Regions from separate parts of the Micromonospora sp. ATLC16 genome, predicted to be linked through region 2. Evidence: riboswitches for the same ligand, from Rfam matches in the RefSeq annotation. Region 2 holds a riboswitch; each other region holds the start of a gene.
The links. Region 2 has a riboswitch for cyclic di-AMP ahead of AC2CHE_RS06570 (NlpC/P60 family protein). Riboswitches for the same ligand answer to the same signal wherever they lie in the genome.
Positions count from the first base shown of each region.

Region 1 (5,817 bases), on a different contig from region 2:
TCGGCGGCGACGTCCTGGTTGCGCCCGGCGGCCCGGCGCAACGTCCACTGCCACATCTCCCGGCCGTCCTTGAGCAGGAAGAACAGCAGCACCAGAGCGAGCAGGGTCGAGCCGACCACCTCGGCCGCGGTGCGGGCGCTGGCAATCGGATCCACCTGCTCCTGGCTGGTCGCCCGGCGCAGCTGGGCGAGCAGATCGTCGAGCTGTTGGTCGCTTACCGGCAGGGCCGAGGTGACGAAGTCCCGGGTGCGCTCCAGCCCCTGACGCAGTTCCTCGCCCAGCTCGCTGAACTGGTCGGCGGTCAGACTCCATACCAGCGCGCCGACGCCGCCCAGGATGCCGAGCAGGAGCAGGACGCTGAGTAGGGCGGCGAGCGCGGCCGGCAGGCGAAGCCGGCGCAACGCCAGCTGCACCGGATCGAGCAGCGCAGCGAGGAACAGGGTCGCGGCCACGGCGATGGCGAGCGGGGTGACCAGCAGCGTGATCCGCGCCAGCAGGTAGAGCCCGGCGGCGATCACCACCAGGCAGGCGCTCCACACCACCGCGGAACGGATCAGCCAGGGCAGGGCGGCCCAGGTCTGGCGCGGCCCGGCGCCCCGAACCGCCGTCTCGTCGGGTTGGTTCCCGCCTTCGCTTGCGACCACGTCGGCCCTCCTCAATGTCCGGCGAGGTCGTACCCGGTCGACGTTCTTCCGACACTAATTGCCGGAGACCGAGCCGGCGGGCGTTCGGGTATCAGTACGCGGCGACCGGTGCCCGGCCGACGACCGCCGGGATTTCCCGGGTCTGCTCGACGGCACCGGGTGTGCTCGATGGAAGGACCGACCCGCGTTCCTCTGCCACCGGCAACAGCGCGGCGGCCGCTTCCTCGCGAAGGCTGCGGGCAGCGGCGGCGGAGAGTTCCGCGGCCCGCCAGGTCGCCTGCTCCCGTTCCCGGGCCGCCCGCTGCCGGGTCAGGAGGTGGTCGCGTACCGCCCGGCGCAGCAGCAACTCCTGCTCCACCGGGTGCAACCGGGGATCCCAGCCGCGGTGCGCGAAGACGTCGCTGAGCTGCTCCACCGACAGGTCCCGCCGCCAGTACGCGTCCAGGGCGGCCCGGTGCAGCCAGCGCTCACGGTCGGCGTACTCGGCAGGGGTGCGGGCGGTCTGCGGCAGCGGCATGCCGGCGGCATCGGAGAGCCGGCGTACGTCCGCTTCCGCCGCCTCGTACGCCCGCCATGCCTGCCCGGCCTCGTCCTGCGCGGCGAGCCACTCGTCGCGGCGGTGCCGGGCCGTCGCGTCGGCCCGCTCCGCGGCGATCGTGACCTCGTCGGCCCAGCGCTCCTGGTCACGTCGTTGCTCGGCGTGGTCGGACCGGCTCGGCAGCGCGGCCTCGCGGATGCGGGTGCCGGCGTCGAAGCGGAAGAGTCGAGGTCGTAACAGCAGGCCGGTGACGGCGAGCATCACCACGCCGAGCAGGCCCAGCCAGATGGCGGCGGCACGGGGCGCGTCGAGCAGGACGGAGGAGAGAGCGGTACGCATCATCAACACCTCGCGGTCGGGGTGGGTCGTCGACTGTGATGGACGCGGATCGTGACGGCGGGCCGGCTACCCGGAGCGCGGCTGATGCCGTTCCCGGGCGGTCGGATCGGACTCACCGGGACGTCCCGGGATCACTGCGGCGGTGGCGCGATGAGGTCGACCGGCCGCTGGGCCTGGCCGGCGGGCGGCAGTGTCACCTGGCTCGATCGGTCGGCCGGACCGCGTCGGTCAGCCGGTGGGTGGGCCGCGCCGGGTCGGCTCGCCAGCACGGACGGCGGGCACCGGGGCGACGCGGTGGTCGATCCGGGTGGCGTCGGCCGGCGTGGCGTCGGCACCTGCGGGCGACAGCGGCGCGCTGTTCGCCGAGACCCGCCAATCCTGCCCGGCGTCGACCGCCCGAGCGGGCTCGACGATGGGCTGGACGGCCGACATCGCGGTGGATGGCGAACCGTCGACGACCGCGGCGCTCGGTGGTGGTATGGCGGTGGGCCGGGCCGGCGGATCGGCCGTGACGGCCCCGCCGAGACCTACGGCTAGCACCAGGGTCGCCAACGCCAACCGGGTCAGTTCACGGAGTGCGCACAGCATCGCCGGCCACAGTGGACGGGCGAACGCTGGAGACGACACGGGATCCAACCTATCCCGCCGTCGGCGTGATCGCAGCGCGGCGATCGTTCCGGGTGGGTGAAGCGCGCCACGTCGTCTGATCAGGAGGGCCGTCGGCTCAGTGGTCGGCGGGGTTGGTCACCTGCTCCTTGGTGAAGAGGGCCAGCAGGTCACCCACCTGGTGGTCGGCCTCCGCCGGGTGGCGGAACCGCCCGGCCGGGTTGAGGGTGTACTCGTTGCGCCGGCCCACCCGGGTGCGGTGCAGGTAGCCGCCTGCCTCCAGGTCGGCGACGATGGCCTGAGCGGCACGTTCGGTGACGCCGACCTCCGTAGCGACGTCCCGGAGCCGGGCGGTGGGGTTACGGGCGATGGCGAGCAGGACGTGCGCGTGGTTCGTGAGGAAAGTCCAGTTCCGCACGCTTTCCCGTTCTTCAGTGCTCGCCATGCCGCCATCGTATGACCTGCCGTCCGAGTGCCCCGGCCCGCGTCGTTGCCGGCCCCGGTTCGGTCGAGCGCAAGCGTCGACTGATGCATGAAATACATATCACGTAAAGCTTGACGTGCGTCATCCCGCGTGTGACCGTGATGGCAGCCCGTGACCAGCGCCGGCCGGGATGACCAGGCATTCCTCTCAGAGATGAGGTGCAGCCGGATGAGTCGACCCGGAACGCTCGGTTCCCAGCCCGGACCGGACCGTGAGCCGTTCACCGCGGAGCTTCCCGGTGCCCCGCAGCGGGCCCTCGCCGAGTTGCTCGCCGGCAACCGGCGGTTCGTCACCGACGCACTGCGGCATCCCAACCAGAACGCTGGACGACGGGCCGCCCTCGCGGCCGAGCAGCATCCCTTCGCGGTGATCGTCGGCTGCTCCGACTCCCGACTCGCCGCCGAGATCATCTTCGATCGCGGGTTGGGCGACCTCTTCGTGGTGCGTACCGCCGGGCACACCGTCGGGCCGGAGGTCCTGGGCAGCGTGGAGTACGCGGTGGCCGTCCTGCGTACGCCGCTGGTGGTGGTGCTGGGCCACGACTCGTGCGGCGCTGTCCAGGCGGCCCGCGAGGCACTGGCCACCGCCACGACGCCGCCCGGGCATCTGGGTGCCGTGGTCGACGCCGTGGTGCCGAGTCTGCACCGGGCAGAGGATGCCGGAGTGCACGACCTGGACGGCATCGTGGACATCCACATCGCCCGGACGGTCGAGACGATGCTGGCCTCCTCCGCGACCCTCGCGGCCGAGGTGGTTGCCGGGCGATGTGCGGTGGTCGGCATGTCCTACCGGCTGGCCGCCGGTGAGGTGCGGGCGGTCGCCGCGGAACCCGCCGAACTCGGCGGTGCGCTGGCGACCGCACCCTGATCCGCTCGGTGATCGGACCGAAAGGGCCGTCCCGCCACGGCTGGCGGGACGGCCCTCGGTGCGTCGCGTCGGGCGGTCAGAGCAGTGACACGTGCACGTGGTCGGTGTGGTTGGACGGGCCGCTGTAGGAACTCCAGCGCTCCGTGGCCGCGAACCAGATCTGCCGGTTCCAGATCACGTAGTAGATGCCCAGCCGGTCGGCGTTGCGGACCAGGAAGGCCGCCAGGTTGTTGCCGTAGATCCGGGTGTCGTTGTTGTGCCACGGGCTGAAGCCGCTGTTCTGCAACGACCAGTCACAGGCCCGGCCCTTGGGATGCTCGAACTTGTCGCCCGGTCGGAAGCAGCCGACGAACCGGTTGAACCCGGCCCGCTTGACCTCCTTGTACATGTGCAGCGTCCGCGGCGTGATGCAGCCCGACGTGGTGGGGTCGTTCTGGCTGCACGACTCGGGCTTCCAGCCGCCGTCCGAGGACCGGTTCGGCGCGATCCTGGCCACCGGCGAGGTGGCGTCCACCAGTCCGCCGGTCAGGCCGACACCGCCGACCAGCCGGAGGGACTTCTCCGCCTCACTCTTCTTGCGCGCCATGTCGTTGGTCAGCTTCTTCTGCTCGCGCACCTCGGCGTCGAGCGCGAGCTTGGCCTGCTCGGCACGAAGCTTGATCGCGTTGACCTCGCCCAGCTTCTTGTCGTTGACCAGGTTCAGCTCGTCCAGTGCCGACGCGCGGTTGATGAACGAGTCGGGTGCGCCGCTCTGCAACAGCATGGCGATCGCGCCGACCCGGCCCGTCCGGTACGACTGGGTGGCGATCTGAGCCACCTGCGGGGAGAGCGCGTCCAGGTCGGCCTGGGCGGAACGGACCTCAACCGCCAGTCGGAGCTGGCGCTTCTTGGACTTCTCCAGCTTGGCCTTGGCCTTGGAGTAGTCCCGGGTGGTCGCCTCGATCAGATCGTTCAGCATCGGCGGGTCGTCGTCGTGCTCCGCGGGTTTGGGGTTGTTCGGTGCGGCCGGCGCCGGCATCGGACCAGCGAACACGGCGAACGCGGCGAACACGGCCACCACGGGCGTCAGCCAGCGGCGTAGGGGTGCCGTCACTGTTTTCCCTTCCATCGACCGCCGACCGGGTTAGCTGACGGGTTCGGGACGGAAGTGGCCCCTACCGCTCTCGCGGATTCACCCCACGTACTCGGGTCCTCGGCTCGCCTCGCGGCGATTGGGCGGTGGCACCGCAGGCGCCGCTGCGCGCCTTCGGCGATGACCGGCAGTGAGGTTACCTGAGGGTCCATCTGTGCTTCTACGCCCCGAACCCGACGAGATGCGTCATTTCGTAATCGCTCTGCGTGACCAGCGACACGATTACGAGCCGCATTGGCAGGGGCGGTCACGTTGAGGGGTGTCACCATGTGGTGTCCGTGCTCCTGTCCGGTTCGGGCCACCCCGAAGGGGCGGCGGGGGACGTGTTTCGGTTGGGTGGGGTGCTCAGAGCGCGGAGCGCCTCGGCCCGGTCCGTCGCCGGCCGGGGAATCACGGGGGTGGACGCACCGCTGGGGACGCCGGTGTCGCCGCGTCCGGCGGTGGTGACGACCGCGGCCAGCGCGGTGGTCAGCGGTACCGCGGCGACCAGCCCGAGCGTGGCGACCACGCTTCGGACGATCTCCGTGGTGAGGAACTCGCTGGTCAGGATCTGCCCCAGCGCACGGGAGTCCGCGGTCAGCAGAAGCAGGAGCGGCAGCGAGGCGCCGGCGTACGCCAGCACGATGGTGTTGACCACCGAGGCGATGTGGGCCCGCCCGACCCGGGTGGCCGAGCGGTACAACTCCCGGCGGGAGAGGTTCGGGTTGGCGTGGCGCAGCTCGTTGACCGCGGCGGCCTGGGTGACAGTGACGTCGTCGAGGACCCCCAGCGAGCCGATGATGATGCCGGCCAGCAGCAGACCGTGCAGGTCGACGTCGGCGCGGAACATGGACAGGGTGGTGGCGTCCTCGCTGCCGAATCCGGTCAGGTGGGTGGCCCCGGTCGCGGCCAGCCCGAGCAGCCCGGTCAGCACCAGACTGGCCAGCGTGCCGAGCACGGCCACCGAGGTCTGTGCGGATATGCCGTGGGTCAGGTACAGCACCACAAACATGATCAACGAGGCGCCGACGATGGCCACGGCGAGCGGCGGCTGGCCGGCGCTGATGCCGGGCAGCACGAAGGTCAGCAGGATGGCGAAGCTGGCGGCCAGGCCGCCCAGCGCCGCCAGGCCCCGCAACCGCCCGAAGGCGACGATGGCGGCGGCGAAGAGCACGGCCAGCCAGATCAGCGGCTTTCCGCGCTGGTGCTCGGCGATGTTGTAGGAGCT
Region 1 covers NZ_JBXUOW010000039.1:22,088-27,904, forward strand. Annotated here, with positions in the region: gene AC2CHE_RS17365 (AI-2E family transporter) at 1-644, opposite strand, end outside; gene AC2CHE_RS17370 (hypothetical protein) at 736-1,521, opposite strand; gene AC2CHE_RS17375 (hypothetical protein) at 1,750-2,148, opposite strand; gene AC2CHE_RS17380 (helix-turn-helix transcriptional regulator) at 2,246-2,572, opposite strand; gene AC2CHE_RS17385 (carbonic anhydrase) at 2,780-3,478, shown strand; gene AC2CHE_RS17390 (coiled-coil domain-containing protein) at 3,555-4,571, opposite strand; cyclic di-AMP (ydaO/yuaA leader) riboswitch at 4,575-4,706, opposite strand; gene AC2CHE_RS17395 (YibE/F family protein) at 4,873-5,817, opposite strand, start outside.
Region 1: another riboswitch for cyclic di-AMP. It lies ahead of AC2CHE_RS17390 (coiled-coil domain-containing protein); the one in region 2 lies ahead of AC2CHE_RS06570 (NlpC/P60 family protein).

Region 2 (5,817 bases):
CCGGAGAGACCGGGTGCACCCGGGGCCCGCCGTCGGCGCGGACCGTGGCCAGGTAGCCGAAGCCCGGGCCGTACTGCTGCATGAGAAGGCGGATCCCGTCGGCGAGTCGAGGCTCGTCGGCGGCGAATTCGGACCAGGAAGCCATGCCGACATCCTATCGAACACACGTTCGAAGCGGGTAGTCCGACACGCGTGTCGCATACCGGCAGCTATGGTGTGGCGATGCTGCTCTCCGACCGTGATTTGGTCTCCGAGATCAAGGCGGGCACCCTGGCGCTCGAACCGTTCGAGCCCACTTTGGTGCAGCCCTCCAGCATCGACGTACGACTGGACAAACTGTTCCGGGTCTTCAACAACCACCTCTACACCCACATCGACCCGGCGACCCGACAGGATGACCTCACCTCCACCGTCGAGGTGCCCGACGGCCAGGCGTTCGTGTTGCACCCGGGCGAGTTCGTGCTCGCCTCGACGCTGGAGGTCATCTCACTGGGCGACCAGCTCGCCGGCCGCCTCGAAGGCAAGTCCAGCCTGGGACGACTCGGCCTGCTCACGCACTCCACCGCCGGCTTCATCGATCCCGGCTTCTCCGGCCACGTCACCCTGGAACTGTCCAACGTGGCCAATCTGCCGATCACCCTCTGGCCGGGCATGAAGATCGGGCAGCTCTGCATCTTCCGGCTCTCCTCGCCGGCCGAGCAGCCGTACGGGTCGGCCGTCTACGGTTCCCGCTACCAGGGCCAGCGCGGCCCGACACCGAGTCGCGCCTGGCAGAGCTGGCGCACCTGGCCCACCCGGTGACACCGCAGCCGTTGAGTTACTGCGCGCACCAGTAGGGAGCCCGCCTCGCTGCGGGAGCGGATCCTACGGCGGTACGCCGAGCCCCGGCCATCTCAGCCGGGCCGACCGAAGCTGTGCACCGGGCTGCTGTCCAGCCGCTTCATCTTCACCGGCTGACCCGCCCGGGAGGCGTGCACCACCCAGCCACCACCGACGTACATGCCGACGTGGTGCAGGTCTCGGTAGTAGAAGACGAGGTCTCCGGGGCGCAGCGCGCCGCGGCTGACCGACGCGGTGACCTGACGCTGCCTGGCCGCGTTGTGCGGCAGCGCGACACCGGCCCGCGACCATGCGGCCAGCGTCAGCCCGGAACAGTCGTACGCATCGGGTCCCTCGGCGCCCCAGGAGTACGGCTTGCCGATCTGGGCGCAGGCGAAGGTGACCGCATCCCCCGCCGCTCTGCCGGGGTAGCTGGCCGGACAGGGCGCCGGCCGCAGCGGCCCACCGCCGCCCTTCCCGTACGCCCGTAGCCGGAGCCGCTGCAACCTGTCGATCTCGGTGTCGATCTGTCGCCGCTTCGCCGCGAGATCGGCCTCGGCGCGGGTCAGCTGATCGACGGTGCGGTCCAGCCCGGCCTTGGCCGCGACGAGTTCGTCGCGCAGTTCACTCGCGTGCCGGACGTCCTGCTGCTGGACCCGGGCGTACCGGTCGAGCAGGCCGAGCTGCTCGACGACCTCACCCGGCGACCGGCTGCCGAGCAGCACGTTGACGGCCCGCACCTGTCCGCCCTTGTACGCACGGGCGGCGAGCTTGCCAACCCGATCCATGGCCTCGTCCACCTGGCGTTGCAGCGGCGCGATCCGGGCGGCCAGGGCGTCCGCCTCCCGTCGCTTGCCGGCCAGGTCCTGCCGCGTGGCGTTGTGCTGCTCGATGACGGGTTCGAGCCGGTTCCAGTCCTCGTCGATGCGGCGCTCGATGTCGGCGACCGTGGGATCGGCCCAGGCGGCCGCCGCGCCGCCGGTCAACATCACGGCGGTCGCGGCCAGGGCGGCGGGGATGCAGCGATACCAGCGAAAACGCGGCGCAGCCGTCGGCCGGCCGGACAGTTCCGGACGCGTTGACGGCGGCCGCGGGGCCTGGTCTGCCACCTGGCTCAGCACTCCTTCTTCCCATACCGCCTACCGGGTCAGGCCCGGTGCCGAAGTCCCTGGCCGGCCTACGTCGGCCCGGGCGAAGGCCGGCCACGTTAGGGATTGCCGGACCGCCGCCTGGACTCCGCCTCGGCTCGACCGAGGACTTCGGCGCACAGGGCCTGGCTGACGGGTTCGGGCGGGAAGGGGCGCCCTACCGTGACGGGCACGGATTCACCCGGGTACCTGGTTCCCCGGCTCGCTCACGAGCGATTCGGCGGTGTCGGACCGTTACCGCCCGGGGTGGGCGGATCTGCCAGCGGCCGACGATTGCCCAGCGTAGGGACGATCGGCGTCGATACGCAACACAACCGCGCCGTCACTGTGGGTGCTGACATCCGACAACGACGAGGGCCCCCGTCGACTTGACCGGGAGCCCTCGGGCGATCCTGCGCGACCGCTCAGCCGACGCTGGTGGCGGCTCAGCCGGGTCGGCGGAAACCGGCGACCGGCATGGTCGTGATGGGCGAGACGTTCACCGGCTTGCCGGCCCGTGGCGAGTGGACCATCTGGTTGTTGCCCAGGTACAGCCCCACGTGGCTGACATCGCTGCGGAAGAAGACGAGATCGCCGGGACGGGCGTCCGAACGGGATACGGCCTTGCCCTCGTTCCACTGGGCACCCGTGTAGTGGGTGAGGTAGATGCCGGCGGCCTTGTACGCGTACTGGGTCAGACCGGAGCAGTCGAACGAGTTCGGGCCGGTGGCACCCCACACGTACGGCTTGCCGACCTGGGCGCAGGCGGTACGGATGGCCGTGCGGGCGGCGTCGCTGACCACACCGTTGATGGTCGGGCAGTTGGTGGTCTTCACCGTGGTCACCGGCAGCGACTTCTCCAGTCGCTTGATCTCGGCGTCGATCTGCTTCTTCTTCGCCGCCAGCTGCTTCTGCTTCGCCTCCTGATCGGCGATCAGAGCGTCGAGCTTGGCCTTCTGGTCGTCGTACTTCTTGCGGATCTTCATGACGCCTTCGAGCTCGTGGCGCTCCTGTGACGCCAACCGATCAAGGAGGGCCATCTGCTCGCCGAGCTCGTTCGGCTTGGTGTTGAGCAGCACAGCACCGATCTCCTTGGACGGGCCGGTGATGTAGTAGCGGGAGGCGAGATCGGCAACCCGGTTCATCGCCAGCTCGGTCTCCAGGGCCAGCGGCTGGATCTTCTTCTCCAGGCTCTTCGACTTCTGCTTGTTGACCCGCAGCTGGGAGCGCACCTTGTTGTACTGCTCGATGGTGGGCTCCAGCTTCTGCCACTGCTTGTCGATCTGGGCCTCGATCTCGTCGACCGAGGGTTCGGCGTACGCGGGGGCGGCGAGCAGGCCGGCACCGACCGCGGCGGCGGCGACGAGGACGACGAGCCCACGGGCGGCCCTACGCAGGCCACCCGGACGAGATCGCCCTGGCGCACGACGATGAGAGGGCATGGTTGCCACCGGCAGCGTCTCCTTTTTTGAAACCGACCACCGGGCGTCCCGCGAGCGGTAAGGGGCGGGGACAGACGACCCATGGCGGTCGGTGCCCAACATTAGGGAACGGTAGGTGGGGAATCAAGGCGACCGACGGCTCATTCACCTTTGCGCGACGGTACGCATACAAAGGGTGTTGGCCAATTCGTAACAGTTACCCACGTCAATTAGAAACCGGGCGGGCGGCACCCTGTCAGGGTATCGCCCGCCCCGCTGGGTGGCCGGCGGTCAGCCGGCCACCGGCGCGCTCTCTCCGGTGCCACCGACCCGCTCGGGCTTGACGGACCGAAGCAGGACGCTGGCCACGTCGACCACCTCGACCTGCTCGCCGGCACCCTTGCCGTTGACCCCGTCGCTGAGCATGGTCGAGCAGAACGGACAGCCGACGGCGACCGTCCTCGCTCCGGTGGACATGGCCTCCTCGACCCGGTCCACGTTGATCCGCTTGCCGATGCGCTCCTCCATCCACATCCGGGCGCCACCGGCACCACAGCAGAAGGAGCGCTCGCTGTTACGCGGCATCTCGGTCAGCTCACCCTCGATCGCGCTGCCGAGCACCTCGCGTGGCGGGGTGAAGACCCGGTTGTGCCGCCCCAGGTAACACGGGTCGTGGTAGGTGACCCCACCGGCGACCGGCTGCACCGGGGTGAGCCTGCCGGTGGCGACCAGGTGGGCCAGCAACTGGGTGTGGTGCACCACCTCGAACTCGCCGCCCAGTTGGCCGTACTCGTTGCCAAGGGTGTTGAAACAGTGCGGGCAGGTTGCGACGATCTTGCGCTTGGCCTTTTCCCGGCCCTCGAACGCTTCGTTCAGGGTTTCGACATTCTGTTGCGCGAGCATCTGGAAGACGAACTCGTTGCCGATCCGCCGGGCCGGGTCGCCCGTGCAGGTCTCCCCCTCGCCGAGAATGGCGAAGGAGACCCCTGCCTCGTTGAGCAGGGTCGCGACGGCCCGGGTGGTCCTCTTCGCCCGGTCCTCGAACGCACCGGCGCAGCCCACCCAGAAGAGGTACTCGAAGTCCTCGACCTCACCGACACGCGGCACCTCGAAGTCGAGCCCCTTGGTCCAGTCCTCCCGGGTGTTCTGCGGCGCCCCCCACGGGTTGCCCTTGTTCTCCAGGTTGCGCAGCATCACGCCGGCCTCCGAGGGGAAGCTGGACTCGATGAGCACCTGGTAGCGACGCATGTCGACGATGTGGTCGACGTGCTCGATGTCCACCGGGCACTGCTCCACGCAGGCGCCGCAGGTGGTGCAGGACCAGAGCACGTCGGGGTCGATCACACCGCCGGACTCGGCGTCGCCGATCAGCGGCTTCTCCGCCTCGGCGAGCGTCAGCACGTCGAGGTGGGCGAGCTGGGCCGCGGTGGCCTTCTCCTCGCCGGTCAGATCCTTGCCGCCACCGGCCAGCAGGTAGGGCGCCTTGGCGTACGCGTGGTCGCGCAGGCTGAGCATCAGCAGCTTCGGCGAAAGCGGCTTTCCGGTGTTCCAGGCCGGGCACTGCGACTGGCAGCGGCCACACTCGGTGCAGGTGCTGAAGTCCAGCAGGCCCTTCCAGGTGAACTGCTCGACCTGGGCGACGCCGAACTGGTCCTTCTCCGGGTCGGCCTCCTCGAAGTCGAGCGGCTTACCGTCGCTCATCATCGGCCGCAGCGCGCCGAGGCCGGAGCCGGCCGCGCCCGGCTTGCGCTTGAAGAAGATGTTGGGGAAGGCGAGGAAGCGGTGCCAGGCGACACCCATCGTCACGTTCAACGAGATCACGATGACCCAGGCCATCGAGATCGAGATCTTGACGAGCGCGGCGACGCTGACGCCGGAGTCCCAGGCCGGCAGCAGGGCACCGACCGCGTGACTGAGCGGGGTGGCCCAGGTGGGGTACTCGAAGTGATCGGTGGCCACCTTGAAGCCCCGGATCAGGAAACCCATCACCAGTACGGCGAAGATGACCGCCTCGACGAAATAGCCCTGCCACATGGTGGAGCCGATGAACCGGGACCGCCGTCCCGCCTGATTCGGCCGGTTCGCCAGCCGGATCCCGATCAGGACAGCGATGCCGACAACGCTAAGAATGCCGAGCCACTCGGTGACCAGCCCGTAGAGGGTCCAGCCACCGATCAGCGGCAGGCCGCCGGTCGGCGACACCACCTCGAAGTACGCCTCAAGCACCAGCAGCGACAGCACGATGAAGCCGACCATCACGAACCAGTGCGCCGCGCCCACCACGCTCCAGCGGAGCATCCGGGTGTGCCCGGCGGTCTCCGCCAGCATGGTCCTGGTGCGGCTGACCGGGTCGCCGGAGCGGGTCGGATCGGGCTGACCCAGCCGGATGACGGCCACCATCTTCGAGACCGCGCGTACCGCAAGCCACACCGCAACGGCGGTGATGGCGG
Region 2 covers NZ_JBXUOW010000010.1:17,463-23,279, forward strand. Annotated here, with positions in the region: gene AC2CHE_RS06560 (pyridoxamine 5'-phosphate oxidase family protein) at 1-145, opposite strand, end outside; gene dcd (dCTP deaminase) at 223-801, shown strand; gene AC2CHE_RS06570 (NlpC/P60 family protein) at 894-1,928, opposite strand; cyclic di-AMP (ydaO/yuaA leader) riboswitch at 2,066-2,200, opposite strand; gene AC2CHE_RS06575 (C40 family peptidase) at 2,393-3,388, opposite strand; gene AC2CHE_RS06580 (heterodisulfide reductase-related iron-sulfur binding cluster) at 3,659-5,817, opposite strand, start outside.

Region 3 (5,817 bases), on a different contig from region 2:
GACCGGGCACAACGCCGACGCCGACTACTGCTCGCTGCCGGTGGCGGAGCCCCTGCTCCGACGCCTGGTGGACCGGGGGGCCACGGTCATCCTGCGGGCCCACCCCTACACCGCGCAGAACCCGGCCTCGTCCCGGCAGTTGGCGCGGCTGCACGACCTGCTCGCCGCCGACCGGGCCCGCACCGGCCGGGCGCACCTCTACGGCGCCGCCGCGAGCAAGCTCACCCTGACCGACTGCGTCAACCGCGCGGACGCGCTGGTCTCCGACGTCTCCGGGGTGCTCTCCGACTGGCTCTACTCGGGCAAGCCGTACGCGGTGACCGACATGGGCACCGACGGCGACCGGTTCGTCGAACGCTTCCCGCTGGCCGCCGCCGGCTACGTGCTGCCCGGGGACATGACCGACCTGGACGACGTGCTGACCCGGCTGCTCGACACCGACCCACTCGCCGAGGCCCGCTGGGCCACCCGCGCCCGCTACCTGGGCGACTTCCCCGCCGACTCGTACGCCGAGGTCTTCCTGGCCGCCGCGCGGCGCGAACTGGACCCGGCCTGGACCGCACCGGCGCAACGCACCGCGGTCGCCGCGCCCGTCTCTCCCACCACTTGAGGTCACCGGCCCTCGGCGGAAACCTCCTCGTCCACCCGGGCCGCACCCGCGACCTCGTGGACCCCGCGAACCGCGGCCATAGGCAACGCCGCGTAGACGTGCGGGAACGGTCCACCGTTCGGGACGTCCTCCCACCGCAGCGCGGCACCGAGCAGGGACGCGTCGAGCGCGACGATGACAAGCTGCGGCTGATCGCCGAAGACCCGCGCCGCCGTCGCGGCCAGTTGGGATCGCGACGAGCAGTGGATGAAGCCGCTGTCCCGGTCGAACGGTGACCCGTCGAACCGGCCCGCAGCCTGGAACTCGGCCCATTCGCCCGGCAGCAGGATCTTGTAGATCAGCACGTCGCCATGCTGCCAGGGAGGCCGTCAATCGAGGCGTACGGCGATCTGGAGGGTGTTCAGGTAGTGCTTGCGTACCGTCCCGGCCGGGCGCGCGGCGATCAGGTGCCGGATCCCGTCGAACAGAGTCCGTCGCTGCCAGGGCGCGGCGGCGATGTGATTGGAGTACGTGGACAGCACGGCCAGGTACTCGTCGGCGGTGTAGTCGCGGCTCCAGACGTAACGGTGCACGGTCGGGCTGGCGAAGAACCCGCTGCCTGCCATCGCCGCCGCATCGGGGGCCGCGATCGCCTCGGGTGGCTGCGGGCCGCCCTCCCCGTCACCCATGCCCGCCTCGGCGTAGATCCGCTGGACCTGCCGGAAGAAGTCGTCGCCACCTTCCGGTGACACGTGCTCGGTGGCCACGATCGCCAGGTGGCCGCCGGGACGCAGCAGCTCGGCCGCCCGACGGTAGGCGACCTCCGGATCCAGCCAGTGCCACGCCGTGGCGGCGAAGACGAGGTCGAACGGCACGTTTTCGTCAGCTTCCCACCGCTCGAAGGGCGACACCACCACGCGCACGTCGCCCCGGCCGGCGAGTACCCGACGCGCCACGGCGGCCAGTTCCCGTCCGGGCTCCAGGCCGACCACCTGCCAGCCACGCGCCAACAGCCCACGGGTGGCCTTACCGGTGCCGGTACCGAGCTCCAGCACCCGAGCCGGCCCAACCACCAGGCGAGTCGTCTCGGCCAGGTCGGCGAACAACGACTCCGGATAGCCCGGTCGGGCCCGCTCGTACAGCTCGGCGGCCGTGTCGAACGTCGTAGCCAGCCCCGCGTACGGCTCCTGCTCCCCCATGGCTCCCCCGCAAACGTGTAAACGTCGAGGCCGATGTCACCCTGATCGTCGCATCGCCCCCACCCGCCGTTCCCACCCTAACCGCACCCACTACCGCGCCGCCCTCACCGCACCCACCGTCGGGTCGCCGCCACGCCCACCACCGCGTCGCCCCCGCGCCTCCCGTTACCCCCGCTCTCCCCGCGCCACGCGACAGGCCGGGCAGGTTGCCGTCGTACTCGACGCGCAGCAGCAGCCGGGCCTGCCCGCACGGTCAGGGTTGCCCGTCGGCACGGCAGCACCACATCGGCCGTAACGGGGTGTGCGGCACCTCGGCGTCGCACAGGTACCAGGCAATCCGGTTACGCACATCGACCTCCCAGTCGGCGATCGGAGGGGCCACCCGGACGCGAGGAAAAGGCGCTCGGGCGGCCCCGGGACAGAACCGCCCCGTCCCCTGTGGATGGGAGCGGCCCCGTTGCGTGACAGTCTGGTGAGGACGGCACTACGGTCGGAAGGCATCGACGCTGGCCACGGTGGGAGCCGGGTGCCCCGATCCGGCCCTGGGCAGCCCCTTGGCGATCTTGACAGACCCGGTGGAGGGGACATGGAACGCGAGCAGCCTTCCGACCTGCATGAGTTGATCCGTACGCAGCTTCGCCGGCTGCGTACGGCCGCGGGCATGAACCAGGAGGAGTTCGGACGGCGTACGAACTATTCGGCGTCCCTGGTGTCGGCGGTGGAGGTGGGCACCCCCCGCTGGATCGGCCGTACGCGAAGCGGGCGGACGAGGTCCTGGCGACAGGCGGGATGTTCGAGGAGTTGTTGCGGACCGCCGAGGTGCTGCGCCAGCCGGCGTGGTTGCTGCCCTACCTGGAGGCCGAGCACAACGCCCGGCAGCTCCGCTGTTATAGCCGACGCCGGTGCCGGGCCTGCTCCAGACCGAGCGCTACGCCCGCGCGGTGGCTGTCCCGGTGGGAGACGGTGCGCAACGAGGCACTGTCCGGCCGCCAGTCGATCGAGCGCATGAAGGATGTTGTGAAGCCATGGATCTGAACGGCGCGACCTGGCGCAAGTCCACCCGCAGCGGCTCCAGCGGCAACGACTGCGTGGAGGTCGCCGACAACCTGCCCGGCATCGTGCTGGTCCGCGACACCAAGAACCGCGACGCCGCCACGCTGGCCTTCACCCCGGCGGCCTGGGCGGGCTTCGTCGGCCTGGCGAAGCGGCACGCCCCGCACGCCTGACGACGCGACACCGCCCACACGTCCGACGAACCCGAGCTACGGCGAGCTGGCGACACAGCACGCCCCGCCGCTTGACGTACCGGAAACGGAAGCCCTCGGCCCGCGGGCCGAGGGCTTCCGGGTGCAGCGGAACGGGTGCAGCGGAACGGGTGCGATCAGGCCGAGTAGCCGCGGGTGGCGGCCCAGTTGGCCAGGGCGATGGTGCTGATCCAGTACGACGGGTACGAGGCGTCGGCCGAGTCGGCGATTTTCACCAGCCGGCCGGAGTCCTGGTAGCCGACCACGGCGATGTAGTGGCCCCCGGGGAACGAGTGCCAGCGGCCGTCGGTGTCGGTGACGGAACCGGCGACGTTCACCACGACGCCCCGCCCGTCGGTGACGGCGGCGACGACGTCCGCCTGGAGCTGATCCATCTGGGTCGGGGTGGCCGCACCGCCACGGATCATCGTGGTCTCGTACGGGTCGCCCTTGACGACGGCGTTGAGGACGCGGGTGGTGTCCTCGGCCGAGTTGGTGCCGGCGAAGGTGGTGCCGAGTTGGCTGGCCAGGGCGTCCTGGGTACGCGCGACACCGGCGGCGCTTAGCGCGTTACGCACCGCGGCGGGACCGCAGTAGTAGCCGTTGCTCTGGGCCTGGTGGTCGTAGTCCAGAACCTTCGAGGCCGGCGGCTTGGGTGTCGCCTTCTTGCTGACCAGGTCCGGGTCCGTGGTGGCCTTCGGTGACGGCGAGGCGGCGCTGGCCGGCGCGGCACTGCCGGGTGCGGCGCTGCTGGGTGCGGCGGTCGTCGGCGCCACCTCCACCTGACTCGGCGCGACCTCCGCCTGACTCGGCGCGACCTCCGTGTCACTGCGCACTTCGGCGGCGGCGGTCGTGGCCTGCGTGGTTGCCGGGGTGTTCCCGGTGCCGGCGAGGGCCGCGCCGGTGCCGGTGGCCAGGACGAGGGCCACGGCGGATCCGACAACGAGCTGATAGGGGCGTTCGGTGACCCGCCGGCGGAGCCGGCGGGAGAGGGTGTGCTTCAACGGTTCCTCCACGGGTTGAGGGAAGAACGGCACACCGGCACCGGCGGTCGGGTCGGCAGCAGGGCACCGACGACCGCCCGGGTGAGCGGGACAGGCCGTTCAAGGGGTACGCCCGGAAAGGACCCGGGCGGTGGCGATGACCGGGGTCAGCTCGCGGCGGTCGGGCCAGCGAGCACGGGCACCGCGGTGCCGTGGAGGCGGGGGAACCGGGGGATCACATCGGACTGCACGAGGGTTGGTACTCCTTCCGTCACCGCCGACCGGGTTAGCTGACGGATTCGGGCGGGAAGTCGCCCTACCGCAAGCCGAGGCTCACGGATTCACCCCAGTGGCGCTGTGGGTCCCCGGTTCGTGAGATCACGATTGAGCGGGTCGGCACGGCGTCGCTTCCTGCGATCGGCTACCGCACCGGACGCGCTGACATTACTGGTCGGCCACCTCGAAGCCAAACCACCCTGACCTGCTTAAACATCATCCGGCGCGGCAATTTTCGGGTACCGAAGAACTGGCATCGCTCAATGGGACCGACGGCATTCCAGGCACTTTCAGGTAGCAACCGGACGGCCGGTGAAAATCTCGACGGAGATTGCTGCGGCAATGGCCTCACCTACGAAAAGTGACCGAATTTCCGGCCATTGTGACCCAGCTCATGGAATTTCAGCCAAGCCGAGCCGGACGCCAGCGCGGGACAAGGTCGGGCCGCCCGACGGTGACCCGACCGGAGACGGGCAGCCGGTTCGGTCGGAGCCGCCCGGCGGCCACGTACGCCTCGGCGGAGAGGGCGCGGGCCGCCTCGGTGGCCAGTTCCGCCGCCCGCCACAGGTCCCGCTCCCGCTCGGCGGCCGATCGATGGGCCGCCAGGCGGTTGTCACGCACCACCCGGGCGAGGATTACCTCCTGCTCGGCCGGGTGACGCCGGGGGTCCCAGCCGGAGCGGCCCGCCAGCACATCGCTGAGCTGGCGGGCGGTCAGGTCACCACGCCAGTGGGCCGCCATCGCGGCCCGGCGCAGCCAGCGCTCGCGGGCCGCGTACTCGGCCGGGGTTCGGGGGGTGCGTGGGGTCGGCAGTCCGGCGACGCCGGCCAGCCGCCGGGCGGCGGCCTCCGCCTGGTCGTACGCGGCCCAGGCGCGGTCCAGTTCCGCCTGGGCCACCCGCCATGCCGTACGCCGTCGCTCGGCGTTCTGCCCGGCACCGGCTGCCGCGACCGCCACCTCGCCCACGTATCGGCGCAGGTCGGCCTCTTCGGTCGCGGCACGGAGCGCGTCCTCGTCGGCGGGTCTCTCCACCGGACCGGCCGGCTCCGGGCGGGCCACGAGCACGGTGAGGACGCCCAGCGCGAGCACGAGCAGGACCGACCAGATGGCGGCGGCGCGTGGCACCTCGATCAGGAACTGGTAGAGAACGGTCTTCTCCATGTCGGCACCTCGGGAAATCGGTACGGCGACGGTGGCCGTGCCGGCAGCGGATCGCGGATGGCGTCGCGGCGCGGTCGCGGGTTCGTTCGGGCGGTGCCCCCTCGTGCCGGGAGCACCGACGTCGCGGCTGGCGGCAACGGGCTGGCAGGGGCTCGGCGCGGGTGCGGCACCGAGCGGTGCGGAGGTGACGGATGGTCGCCGGGGTTCAGGCGTGCGGTGGGGCGCGGGCGGCCCGAACGCCCCCGACCGGGGCCGCCGGCGTGGCCCGGGAGATCGAACAGGCCGTCCGGGACCCGCGTGACGCGCGCAGCGACGTTGCCGAGCGCCGTCAGCCCGCACCGACCACAGGCCGTCGGCTGCGTCGC
Region 3 covers NZ_JBXUOW010000008.1:621-6,437, forward strand. Annotated here, with positions in the region: partial or broken gene AC2CHE_RS05425 (CDP-glycerol glycerophosphotransferase family protein) at 1-610, shown strand, start outside; gene AC2CHE_RS05430 (DUF952 domain-containing protein) at 613-954, opposite strand; gene AC2CHE_RS05435 (class I SAM-dependent methyltransferase) at 979-1,788, opposite strand; partial or broken gene AC2CHE_RS05440 (helix-turn-helix domain-containing protein) at 2,375-2,732, shown strand; gene AC2CHE_RS05445 (DUF397 domain-containing protein) at 2,814-3,014, shown strand; gene AC2CHE_RS05450 (C39 family peptidase) at 3,170-4,048, opposite strand; cyclic di-AMP (ydaO/yuaA leader) riboswitch at 4,276-4,416, opposite strand; gene AC2CHE_RS05455 (hypothetical protein) at 4,694-5,452, opposite strand.
Region 3: another riboswitch for cyclic di-AMP. It lies ahead of AC2CHE_RS05450 (C39 family peptidase); the one in region 2 lies ahead of AC2CHE_RS06570 (NlpC/P60 family protein).